DNA from 3 places in the Mesobacillus sp. QJM3NY_10 genome. Region 2 is predicted to be linked to each of the others. Evidence: a T-box and tRNA genes for the amino acid it is inferred to sense, from the RefSeq annotation. Region 2 holds a T-box; the other regions hold tRNA genes.
The links. A T-box is a leader RNA that pairs with one kind of tRNA and senses whether it is charged. The one in region 2 lies ahead of asnS (asparagine--tRNA ligase), so its partner is inferred to be a tRNA-Asn.
Positions count from the first base shown of each region.

Region 1: it has a tRNA-Asn gene. The T-box ahead of asnS (asparagine--tRNA ligase) is inferred to sense a tRNA for this amino acid. The anticodon was not compared.
Region 3: it has a tRNA-Asn gene. The T-box ahead of asnS (asparagine--tRNA ligase) is inferred to sense a tRNA for this amino acid. The anticodon was not compared.

Region 1 is NZ_CM149675.1:177,086-179,327, reverse strand. It holds tRNA gene AC0VX7_RS01010 (tRNA-Ala) at 355-430, opposite strand; tRNA gene AC0VX7_RS01005 (tRNA-Gly) at 434-508, opposite strand; tRNA gene AC0VX7_RS01000 (tRNA-Lys) at 581-653, opposite strand; tRNA gene AC0VX7_RS00995 (tRNA-Gln) at 659-733, opposite strand; tRNA gene AC0VX7_RS00990 (tRNA-Tyr) at 788-872, opposite strand; tRNA gene AC0VX7_RS00985 (tRNA-Thr) at 967-1,042, opposite strand; tRNA gene AC0VX7_RS00980 (tRNA-Val) at 1,080-1,155, opposite strand; tRNA gene AC0VX7_RS00975 (tRNA-Glu) at 1,231-1,305, opposite strand; tRNA gene AC0VX7_RS00970 (tRNA-Thr) at 1,324-1,396, opposite strand; tRNA gene AC0VX7_RS00965 (tRNA-Asn) at 1,438-1,512, opposite strand; rRNA gene rrf (5S ribosomal RNA) at 1,592-1,707, opposite strand; rRNA gene AC0VX7_RS00955 (23S ribosomal RNA) at 1,854-2,242, opposite strand, start outside.
Region 2 is NZ_CM149675.1:3,057,075-3,059,316, reverse strand. It holds gene AC0VX7_RS15405 (DMT family transporter) at 1-316, shown strand, start outside; T-box leader at 601-831, shown strand; gene asnS (asparagine--tRNA ligase) at 885-2,242, shown strand, end outside.
Region 3 is NZ_CM149675.1:3,801,552-3,803,793, reverse strand. It holds tRNA gene AC0VX7_RS19160 (tRNA-Ala) at 14-89, shown strand; tRNA gene AC0VX7_RS19155 (tRNA-Met) at 112-188, shown strand; tRNA gene AC0VX7_RS19150 (tRNA-Ile) at 380-456, shown strand; tRNA gene AC0VX7_RS19145 (tRNA-Ser) at 474-566, shown strand; tRNA gene AC0VX7_RS19140 (tRNA-Met) at 591-664, shown strand; tRNA gene AC0VX7_RS19135 (tRNA-Asp) at 668-743, shown strand; tRNA gene AC0VX7_RS19130 (tRNA-Phe) at 777-849, shown strand; tRNA gene AC0VX7_RS19125 (tRNA-His) at 887-962, shown strand; tRNA gene AC0VX7_RS19120 (tRNA-Gly) at 969-1,042, shown strand; tRNA gene AC0VX7_RS19115 (tRNA-Ile) at 1,046-1,119, shown strand; tRNA gene AC0VX7_RS19110 (tRNA-Asn) at 1,133-1,207, shown strand; tRNA gene AC0VX7_RS19105 (tRNA-Ser) at 1,215-1,305, shown strand; tRNA gene AC0VX7_RS19100 (tRNA-Glu) at 1,309-1,380, shown strand; gene glgB (1,4-alpha-glucan branching protein GlgB) at 2,173-2,242, shown strand, end outside.

The DNA.
Region 1 (2,242 bases), 1.9 Mb from region 2:
GGGCTCCATTAGCTGAAACCTGTCATAATAACAGAACTTTCTTGACAGCTTGGTGCTCCGCTACCTGAAACCTGTCACAATAACTGCTTTTTCTTGACAGCTTTGGCCTCCGCAGCCTGAAACCTGTCATAATAACAGAACTTTCTTGACAGCTTTGGCCTCCGCAACCTAAAACCTGTCACAATAACTGCTTTTTCTTGACAGCTTTGGCCTCCGCAGCCTGAAACCTGTCATAATTACTGCACTTTCTTGACAGCTTTAGCCCATAATCCTTCAAACCTGTCTTAAATAAAAAATAAAAAAAGCCATAAACCCGGTTGGATTTATGGCTGAAATGGTATTTATGTAGTGTGATGGTGGAGCCTAGCGGGATCGAACCGCTGACCTCCTGCGTGCAAGGCAGGCGCTCTCCCAGCTGAGCTAAGGCCCCATTTGGAGCGGAAGACGGGATTCGAACCCGCGACCCCAACCTTGGCAAGGTTGTATTCTACCACTGAACTACTTCCGCATGATTTTATTATAATAGATAAAACCCCTAAAAATAAAGGATTAAGTTCATTCTTAGGGGTCTTAACATGAGTGAGCCATGAAGGACTCGAACCTTCGACCCTCTGATTAAAAGTCAGATGCTCTACCGACTGAGCTAATGGCTCGTTAATGGCTGGGCTAGCTGGATTCGAACCAACGCATGTCGCAGTCAAAGTGCGATGCCTTACCGCTTGGCTATAGCCCAATGAAAAAATAAAAAGGACATTAGTAGCTTGTCCAATTTTAATATGTATTAAAATGGTGGAGGGGGACGGATTCGAACCGCCGAACCCTGAGGGAGCGGATTTACAGTCCGCCGCGTTTAGCCACTTCGCTACCCCTCCACATAAAGAAACTTCCTAACTAGGTACATGCTCAAAATCCCTTCGGGATTTCTCGCATCTTTCCGCTGAAGCTTATTCAGGGAAGTTAGAAAGATGGTGCCGGCAAGAGGACTTGAACCCCCAACCTACTGATTACAAGTCAGTTGCTCTACCAATTGAGCTACACCGGCAAGTTAATGAAGATTGTTTTCACTGAGTGAAAAATCATGGTGGAGGATGACGGGATCGAACCGCCGACCCTCTGCTTGTAAGGCAGATGCTCTCCCAGCTGAGCTAATCCTCCATAATTTTATTCGCTGATGTTTTCATCACTAGCATGAAATTAATGATGATTATTTTCGCTAGCGCGAAAAAATCTTGGTGACCCCTACGGGATTCGAACCCGTGTTACCGCCGTGAAAGGGCGGTGTCTTAACCGCTTGACCAAGGGGCCGTATAATAATATATTCAGAGCTTCCAAGCGGGCTCGAACCGCTGACCTCTTCCTTACCATGGAAGTGCTCTACCTGCTGAGCTATGGAAGCATTTTGCTGCCAGCTCAAATGACTTTCATCATTAGAGATAATGGCTCCGCAGGTAGGATTCGAACCTACGACCGCTCGGTTAACAGCCGAGTGCTCTACCACTGAGCTACTGCGGAATAATGGTAATTAACATAACTCTTGCAGATGATTCGGTTGCCTCATCTTAGAAGTTGTCCAAGATGAAAAAGCATAATCGCCCGGCGGCGTCCTACTCTCACAGGGGGAAACCCCCAACTACCATCGGCGCTGAGAAGCTTAACTTCCGTGTTCGGTATGGGAACGGGTGTGACCTTCTCGCCATCGCCACCAGACAATTTTTCAAGAACAATATTTATTATACTGTCTTTTATGCATTTTTCAAGAGGAAATTTTTAAGTTATTTTACTATCGCAAAAAACTTTATTCCCTCAAAACTAGATAATGTGTAAGAAGAATAAGAAGAAACGAGTAATCTTTTTTGGTTAAGTCCTCGAACGATTAGTATCAGTCAGCTCCACACGTCACCGCGCTTCCACCTCTGACCTATCAACCTGATCATCTTTCAGGGTTCTTACTAGCTTGCGCTATGGGAAATCTCATCTTGAGGGGGGCTTCATGCTTAGATGCTTTCAGCACTTATCCCGTCCGCACATAGCTACCCAGCGATGCCTTTGGCAAGACAACTGGTACACCAGCGGTGCGTCCATCCCGGTCCTCTCGTACTAAGGACAGCTCCTCTCAAATTTCCTGCGCCCACGACGGATAGGGACCGAACTGTCTCACGACGTTCTGAACCCAGCTCGCGTACCGCTTTAATGGGCGAACAGCCCAACCCTTGGGACCGACTACAGCCCCAGGATGCGATGA
Region 2 (2,242 bases):
GCCAACGACCGGCATAGTTAGCAAGGCAACAGCTATTTTCAATGGCGATGTATGGCTTTATGCCCTAGGCTTAGGGATATTCCCGACTGTACTCGCCTATTTTGCATACTCCTGGGGCCTTGAAAGGACAGAAAGCAGTACTGCTGCAGTAGTTGCTACACTGGAACCGGTCGTTGCCACCATGCTGGGAATACTGGTGTATGGTGACAGGCTGGGCGGTCTTCAGATGCTCGGATCCGCATTGATTATCATATCTGTGATATCTATCAATATCTCATTTCCCATCAGAAAGCAAAAAGAGCACTTCACAGTATGATTCAGAGAAAGGAGCCTGGCTCAAACCCCGGCTCCTTTTTACTGTTCGAACTAAAAGCACTTTTTAGTTATTAGTTTAAGCTCAGCGCCAGCCCGAGGAAGAGAAGCGCATGGAACGAAAATCTACAGCAGAGTTTAACAGAGTCTTAATTTAAGTGAATTATTTCACTTAAGATTGTACACAATATTTTGAGGATAAATGTATATAAATTATGGGGCAACTAGACAAAGGATTATCTTTTGTGATAAATTATTACAGTAAAAATCCTTTTGAAAACTACATATTTTAGATCGATGAAAAGGAAAGTAGTTTTTGCTATATTCGATAGCGAGCCGGGGACGGTGGAAGCCTGGTGATGAAGCATAAATGAAGAACACCTTTGAGTTCTAACCGAAAGGGATATCGTGAGTAGGCTTAGACGTTTCCAGCACGTTACAGACTGGGTAGCAGTAGTAAGTTGGTCATTTTATGACAATTTGGGTGGTACCGCGGAAGTTCAGCCTTTCGTCCCTTTTTTGGGGATAAAAGGCTTTTTTTATTGCGAAAAATTACCATAAGGAGGCTAATTATGATTAAGACCGTAGTAAAAGATTTATACAGAAATCAAGAAAATTTTAAAGACAAAACTGTTCAAATTACAGGATGGATCCGTACTCTTCGTGATTCCAAAACGATTGGCTTTATGGAGTTAAACGATGGAACATTCTTTAAGAGTGTACAAATTGTTTTTGAAGATACCCTGGATAACTTTAAAGAAATTACAAAGTTGCCTATCAGTTCTTCTGTTTTAGTTGAAGGTGAATTTGTTCCAACTCCTGAAATGAAGCAGCCTTTTGAAATTAAAGCGACAAAAATTGTCGTCGAGGGATTGTCCGATACAGATTATCCTATACAAAAAAAGAGACATACCCTTGAATATTTGAGAACCATCGCTCATTTACGTCCGAGAGCCAATGCATTCTCAGCCGTTTTCAGGGTAAGATCTCTTGCATCTTATGCCCTTCATAAGTTCTTTCAAGACAAAGGGTTTGTATATGTACATACACCGATTATAACTGGAAGCGATACTGAAGGAGCAGGGGAAATGTTCCGTGTGACATCAATGGACTTGAACCAGCTTCCAAAAAACGAAGACGGAAAAGTGGATGAAGGTGCAGATTTCTTCGGGAAAGAAACCAACTTAACCGTGAGCGGTCAATTGAATGCGGAAAGCTTTGCTCTTGCTTTCCGTAATGTGTATACCTTTGGTCCGACATTCAGAGCAGAAAATTCAAATACGGCACGACATGCCGCAGAATTCTGGATGGTCGAGCCTGAAGTTGCCTTTGCAGAATTACCGGATATCATGGACCTTGGAGAAGAAATGGTCAAGTATGTCATTGATTACGTCTTTGAGCATGCACCAGAAGAAATGGCCTTCTTTAACAGCTTTATTGATAAAACGCTTATTGAAAGATTGCAGAATGCATTAGAATCCGATTTCGGAAGGGTTACTTATAGCGAAGCTGTTGAATTATTAAAGAACTCAGGTAAGGAATTTGAATACCCTGTTGAATGGGGTACGGATTTGCAAACGGAACATGAACGTTACCTTAGCGAGGAAATTTACAAGCGTCCTGTCTTCGTAACCGACTATCCGAAAGAAATTAAGGCATTTTATATGCGCGCGAATGAGGATGGCAAGACAGTTGCCGCGACAGACCTTTTGGTTCCCGGTATTGGCGAGTTAATCGGCGGCAGCCAGCGTGAGGAAAGAGAAGAAGTCCTTGCAAATCGAATTAAAGAACTTGGTATGTCAGAAGAAGATTACTGGTGGTATCTAGAGCTTAGAAAATACGGCAGCACAAAGCATTCTGGCTATGGAATTGGGTTCGAACGACTTGTCATGTATCTAACAGGAATGAAGAACATCCGCGATGTCATTCC
Region 3 (2,242 bases), 740 kb from region 2:
ACTTATTTTATATGGGGCCTTAGCTCAGCTGGGAGAGCGCCTGCCTTGCACGCAGGAGGTCAGCGGTTCGATCCCGCTAGGCTCCACCATATTCACTTTAAATAATAATTTGGCGGTGTAGCTCAGCTGGCTAGAGCGTACGGTTCATACCCGTAAGGTCGGGGGTTCGATCCCCTCCGCCGCTACCAATTTCAATCTGGTTGAACCTATTCAATCTAGGATATCCTGGACCTTTAGCTCAGCTGATTAGAGCAACGAGCAAGGCATCTATGAGCTTGCTTCGAGTTGTACCCATCGAGCTGCTGCTTGAATAGACTTTCTGAGATGGGGACAGACCCACTAGGATATTTTCACAACCTAGATCAATCCAGCTAAACATGGACCTTTAGCTCAGCTGGTTAGAGCAGACGGCTCATAACCGTCCGGTCGTAGGTTCGAGTCCTACAAGGTCCACCATTGCTTATTTTTAACACGGAGGTATACCCAAGTCTGGCTGAAGGGATCGGTCTTGAAAACCGACAGGCGGGTAACACCGCGCGGGGGTTCGAATCCCTCTACCTCCTCCATAATTTTAATATCATTAATATCGTCGCGGGGTGGAGCAGTCCGGTAGCTCGTCGGGCTCATAACCCGAAGGTCGCAGGTTCAAATCCTGCCCCCGCAATCTGGTCCCGTGGTGTAGCGGTTAACATGCCTGCCTGTCACGCAGGAGATCGCCGGTTCGATCCCGGTCGGGACCGCCATTTTTAATAATTACCAATAGCAATATTTATAGTGGCTCAGTAGCTCAGTCGGTAGAGCAAAGGACTGAAAATCCTTGTGTCGGCGGTTCGATTCCGTCCTGAGCCACCTTATTTAATTTAAATGAATATTTAATAATAATATGGCGGTTGTGGCGAAGTGGTTAACGCACCTGATTGTGGTTCAGGCATTCGTGGGTTCGATTCCCATCAGTCGCCCCATTTTTTGCGGGTGTAGTTTAGTGGTAAAACCTCAGCCTTCCAAGCTGATGATGAGAGTTCGATTCTCTTCACCCGCTCCATAAGGGCCTATAGCTCAGCTGGTTAGAGCGCACGCCTGATAAGCGTGAGGTCGGTGGTTCGAGTCCACTTAGGCCCATTTTTTGTATTATTCCGCAGTAGCTCAGTGGTAGAGCACTCGGCTGTTAACCGAGCGGTCGTAGGTTCGAATCCTACCTGCGGAGCCATTTTTATGGGGAAGTACTCAAGAGGCTGAAGAGGCGCCCCTGCTAAGGGTGTAGGTCGGGTAACCGGCGCGAGGGTTCAAATCCCTCCTTCTCCGCCATAAGGCCCCTTGGTCAAGCGGTTAAGACACCGCCCTTTCACGGCGGTAACACGGGTTCGAATCCCGTAGGGGTCATAAGGAAAGCTGTTAGCAATTATGCTAACGGCTTTTTTTTATGTTTTCAAAAAAAATTTGGATTCCAGAGAGACCATTAAGAAATTTTTCATTAATATTTATCTGCTTGCTATTAAATCATTTCAGCAAGCAGCATACACTTAGAAGAAGGTAAGATGTTCATAAATGAGTAAGATACAATTGTCTAATTAGTAAAGAAAAAAGGGTTACTTAAAAATTGAGATATATGCCCTGTTGTAAGGGGCAAAGGGAAAAACGTGTAACGTAAAGGAGTGAAAGTAATTCGTCTAATGGCCGAAGAAACGAGAATCAAGCCATAAATTAGCGAAGCTTAACATTCAATTAAATGATCCTTGCCTAGATAATCAATGCCCCAATCTGTACCCCTGGTTTCACATCTGTAGCAACCCTAACCTAGTAATTTCACCCCAAATCAATATCTAATCAATATCTAATCACTATCTCATCACTATCTGATCACTTCCTTGATACGATGAAAACGTTATCAGCCAAAAATATTTTCTCACCTATTTCCTCTATTAAACCTAATAAATTCAACTAATCCTTTTAATGAATCATTATTCAATTTCATTTTTCGTTCTCCAAATTTCGCGTAATTGGAAGATTTAGTACATTAAAGCGCTACCATTTGAGGGCTTTTGTCGAAATTCGGATTTTGATAAGAATTATTGTCGAAAGATTAAGAAAATGTTTACAAGGAATTCCTTCTGGAAACTAGAATACTAGTGAAATAGGGCGTTTTATTAGTTTTACAAAGGCAGGTGGAATGCATTGGTGATAAATCCTACAGAGTTTGAATTGCATTTGTTCCATGAAGGGAATCTGTTCCAAAGCTACAATT